Regions from separate parts of the Bacillus sp. NS1 genome, predicted to be linked through region 1. Evidence: a T-box and tRNA genes for the amino acid it is inferred to sense, from the RefSeq annotation. Region 1 holds a T-box; the other holds one or more tRNA genes.

Evidence for each region. A T-box is a leader RNA that pairs with one kind of tRNA and senses whether it is charged. The one in region 1 lies ahead of thrS (threonine--tRNA ligase), so its partner is inferred to be a tRNA-Thr.
Region 2: it encodes a tRNA-Thr, which carries the amino acid that the T-box ahead of thrS (threonine--tRNA ligase) is inferred to sense. The anticodon was not compared.

The regions. Positions count from the first base shown of each region.
Region 1 covers NZ_JBZAZF010000001.1:382,990-385,445, reverse strand. The annotation lists gene thrS (threonine--tRNA ligase) at 1-1,470, opposite strand, end outside; T-box leader at 1,523-1,744, opposite strand; T-box leader at 1,775-2,007, opposite strand; gene AC4CV5_RS01950 (YwgA family protein) at 2,119-2,456, opposite strand, start outside.
Region 2 covers NZ_JBZAZF010000006.1:21,302-23,757, forward strand. The annotation lists gene AC4CV5_RS18510 (GNAT family N-acetyltransferase) at 1-317, opposite strand, end outside; gene AC4CV5_RS18515 (2-thiouracil desulfurase family protein) at 330-785, opposite strand; tRNA gene AC4CV5_RS18520 (tRNA-Glu) at 966-1,040, shown strand; tRNA gene AC4CV5_RS18525 (tRNA-Val) at 1,044-1,119, shown strand; tRNA gene AC4CV5_RS18530 (tRNA-Thr) at 1,124-1,196, shown strand; tRNA gene AC4CV5_RS18535 (tRNA-Tyr) at 1,219-1,303, shown strand; tRNA gene AC4CV5_RS18540 (tRNA-Gln) at 1,308-1,379, shown strand; gene sigW (RNA polymerase sigma factor SigW) at 1,609-2,172, shown strand; gene rsiW (anti-sigma-W factor RsiW) at 2,186-2,456, shown strand, end outside.

The DNA of each region.
Region 1 (2,456 bases):
CATTTGAAAATCAAGCTGAATTGTCGCACATTGATGGCTTCGTTTCAGGGCATCCCTTATGTGAAAATCAATTTTCGGACCGTAAAACGCTCCATCGCCTTCATTGATCTCATAAGGCAGACCGAGCTCCTCAAGGACGTTTGCCAAGGCACGTTCCGAAGCTTCCCAAAGGCTGTCATCGCCTAACGAATCCTCCGGGCGAGTCGAGAGTTCGACAGAATACTCGAAGCTAAATGTACGATATACCTCATCAATCAATCCAATCGCTTCTTTGATCTCACTCTCAATCTGATCCTCCCGAACAAAGATATGGGCGTCATCCTGGCAGAACGTCCGGACGCGAAGCATTCCGTTTAGAGCGCCGCTGTATTCATGGCGATGCACCTGGCCAAATTCCGCCATGCGAATCGGCAGATCCCGATACGAATATAGGCTGTTTTTAAAGATGAGCATATGTCCGGGACAATTCATCGGCTTCATTGCGAAACTTGTATCATCCACTTCTGAAAAATACATATTGTCGCGATAATGGTCCCAGTGTCCTGACTGCTCCCATAACCGCTGATTCATCATAAACGGCGTACGCACCTCATCGTAGCCGGCCTTTGTTTGCAGCTCACGCGAGAAGCGTTCCAGTTCATTGCGGACAATCTGCCCTTTCGGCAAGTAAAACGGCATCCCCGGCGCTTCTTCAGAAAACATAAACAGCCCTAGTTGTTTGCCCAGCTTGCGGTGGTCTCGTTTTGCCGCTTCTTCCAGCATATGCAGATGCGCATCGAGATCTTTTTTCTTGTGAAACGCAACCCCGTACACCCGCTGCAGAACTTCATTTTCGCTGTCTCCGCGCCAATAAGCGCCCGATAATCTTGTCAGTTTGAACGCCTTGATCATTCCTGTAGAAGGAAGATGCGGCCCGCGGCACAGATCAATGAATTCTCCCTGCTGATACAGCGAGATATCCTCTCCGCGCGGAATATCCTTCAAAATCTCCAGCTTAAACGGCTCACCTTTTTTGGCAAACAGCTCTTCAGCCTCTTCGTAGGAAACCTCAATTCGTTTAATTTCCAAGTTTTCATTTATAATGTTTTTCATTTCTTTTTCGATGGTTTCTAAGTCTCCTGATGTCAAGCTTTGCTCAAGCTTCATGTCATAGTAGAAGCCGTCTTCAATCACTGGACCTATCCCCAATGACACTTCGCCGTGCAGACGTTTCACCGCTTGAGCCAGTACGTGCGCTGATGTGTGGCGAAGCACCTGCAAGCCTTCTTGGGAATCAAGTGTGATAATCGAAAGCTCAGCATCCTCCTCCAGCTTGAAACTGAGATCGACGAGCTTGCCGTTAACCTGACCCGCTGCCGCCTTCTTTTGCAGACTGGAACTGATAGAACCAGCTGCTTCTTTGATTGTGATGCCTTTCGGATATTCCTTGATCTGTCCGTCCGGAAGCTGAATGTGTACATGTTTACTCATTTTTAAACACTCCTTCATAATTGTTTATATAAAAAAACACACCCGTCCCGCTGTAAGGGACGAGTGTGTGATTAACCCGTGGTTCCACCCAAATTTCCGACAAACGCTATGTTGTCGGCTTGGTGCTGTAACGCAGCATAGACGGCATTGGATACTTTAATTCCCCAATGCTGCTCCAAGGCGGTAAATGATCATCCTAAGCTGGGAAGCTCTCACCTTTCCTTCCCTCTCTGAAAACCGTAATGATTATTCATGTCCTTTTCATTGCATGTATTTAGTTATAAAAAAACACACCCATCCCTCTAAAAGGGACGAATGTGTTTATTATCCGTGGTTCCACCCAAATTCCCGATCAACACATATAGTAAGTGTATCGGCTTTAAGGTGCTGTAACGCAGCATGACGGTATCAGATACTTGATTTCCCCGATACGGCTCAAAGGCGGTAAGCTGCTTTCCCTGCGTTAGGAAGATCTCAGCTGTCCTTCCCTCTCTGGAAACCGTAAAAAGCATCTCATGTCCTTATCAGCGCCTGTATACATTACTGATCGTTTGGTATTTCATATATTTTACAATACATTTCCTGATACAGCAATCTGTTTTGTTAAAAAAAGCAAAAGAAACGGTTCATTTCTTTTGCTTGGTATGGTTAACAAATCTGCTTCAGTTCCTCTATGTATTGAAGCGCTTCGTCATATTCTTCATTTGTATACTTTTGCTTGCTTTTGATTGTAAAGACTTTTTCTTTCTTTTCCTCATCCTCAAGCCCGTCAAAGTAAAGGATCGTGGAAACCAGCTCTAAAAATCGTGATGAACGGTTGTTTACACTTTCGATATACCCTTTGATATCTGGCATATCTAAATCAGCATGGTCTAAAAATTCAGAGCCTGTCTCAGTCAGGGAATAACGGTATTGAAAGTAGCCGCCCTTTTTTTCCTTCACCTCATGCAGAAATCCAAGGTTGCACAGCTCTTCAATCTGGAGCG
Region 2 (2,456 bases), on a different contig from region 1:
GGAAGCTGAAGCATTGCTTTTTTTGCATAGCCTTTTCCGTGATGCACAGCGTTTAATGACAGGGAACTGAGCAGTAAAGCAAATGGATTGTTAGAATAGGGTGCCAGCGTTTCTTTTGATGTATGTAAAATGAAAAAACCGACTGGGAGATCGTCTTTTAAGATGATAACCGGATACCGGTCCCGTATGCTCAGGGCCTGAGTCAGCACCTCTTTGGGGAGAGAGGTAAAGCGTTTGTCATCGTTGTTAAGCGTGAATGATTGAAGCTCCGGCAAGTGTTCAGGCTTATAGAAGGATAAAGAAATGTCTAGAGTCATGTGGCGGCCTCCTTACAATATGTCGTCTAGCTGGTTTTCTGAAATGACGCGGTAGCCTGCTTGCTCTAACAGTGCGGCGGTCACTCCGCTGCCGGTGATTTTTGCGCCAGAGAATGTGCCGTTATAGATAAAACCGCTTCCGCACGATGGACTGTTTTCTTTTAATATGATGGCAGAGGCATTGATTTCTTTTGCATAAGCTAATGTCTTAGCGGCACCTTCCATATATAATTCTGTTACATCTTCTCCTGAAGCTGTCATGATTTTCGCGGTTCCATTGAGAACATCCTCGCCGGTGCCTCCGATAATTTCTGCAGGTTCACGAGGAGTTGAGAAGCCGCCAAGAAGCTCAGGGCAAGCCATAACTGCTTTATTTTCACCGACAAGTTTTCTGATTTTCTCTGATGCGGCGTGAGAGCCGTTGTATCTGCATTCAATGCCTCCAAGGCAAGAACTGACTAGGATCATATTGGTTTCTCCTCTCTTGCATCGTTTGTCTCTATCATAAAATAAATGACTAATGTTGGGAGGCTTTTTCAGTTAAAAAAGGAGTTAAAAAGTTTGAAAATAAAAAATTTAATTTTCCTCTTTACAAACAGGGGGTAACCTGTATATAATAACTTTTGTCAGCTCGACGAGAACACAAACGGCCCGTTGGTCAAGCGGTTAAGACACCGCCCTTTCACGGCGGTAACACGGGTTCGAATCCCGTACGGGTCACCATTTGGAGGATTAGCTCAGCTGGGAGAGCATCTGCCTTACAAGCAGAGGGTCGGCGGTTCGAGCCCGTCATCCTCCACCATCTTGCCGGTGTAGCTCAATTGGTAGAGCAACTGACTTGTAATCAGTAGGTTGGGGGTTCAAGTCCTCTTGCCGGCACTGTTTTTCTTAATATGAATATGGAGGGGTAGCGAAGTGGCTAAACGCGGCGGACTGTAAATCCGCTCCCTCAGGGTTCGGCAGTTCGAATCTGCCCCCCTCCACCATTATTGGGCTATAGCCAAGCGGTAAGGCAACGGACTTTGACTCCGTCATGCGTTGGTTCGAATCCAGCTAGCCCAGTCACAGACACCTTTGACCAAAAGGTGTCTTTTTTCTTTTTGAAAAATAATTCCAACTTCTAACTGTTCAGTCTGTATAATAATTTTAAAAATATGTTAAGGTAGTTTATTCACGAATTACCATCTACACCCTGCCAAAAATTTGTTAAACTTATTTTATAAAAAAATTGAAACCTTTTGAAACGAAGCTCGTATACATACAGACCGGTGAAGGCAGAGGTTAGATAAATATGGAAATGATGATTAAAAAGAGAATTAAACAAGTCAAAAAAGGCGACCAAGATGCATTTGCGGACATCGTAGATATTTACAAGGATAAAATTTATCAGCTTTGCTACCGTATGCTTGGTAATGTGCATGAGGCAGAGGATATAGCACAGGAGGCTTTCATCAGAGCGTACGTTAATATCGACAGTTTTGATATTAACCGGAAATTTTCAACTTGGCTTTATCGAATCGCGACCAACTTAACTATTGACCGCATTCGCAAAAAGAAGCCGGATTATTACCTCGATGCAGAGGTGGCTGGTACGGAAGGCTTGACCATGTATTCCCAAATCGCCGCAGATGGGGTATTGCCAGAGGATGCAGTTGTGTCACTGGAGCTCTCAAACACGATTCAGCAGAAAATTTTAAAGCTTCCTGACAAATACAGAACAGTTATCGTATTAAAGTATATTGATGAACTCTCATTAATTGAAATCGGGGAGATTCTGAACATTCCTGTGGGGACTGTGAAAACTCGGATTCACAGGGGCAGAGAGGCTCTTAGAAAACAATTAAGGGATCTTTAAGTGGGGTGATGAAATGAGCTGTCCTGAACAAATTGTGCAGCTTATGCATATGCATCTTGATGGAGATATCCTTCCAAAAGATGAACACGTATTAAATGAACATCTGGAGACATGCGAGAAATGCAGAAAGCATTTTTATGAGATGGAAAAATCTATAGCGCTCGTCCGGAGCACATCGCATGTCGAAGCCCCCGCGGATTTTACCGCTAATGTCATGGCGAAATTGCCTAAGGAGAAGAAAAGAGCTTCTGTGAAAAGGTGGTTCAGAACCCATCCTGTTATCG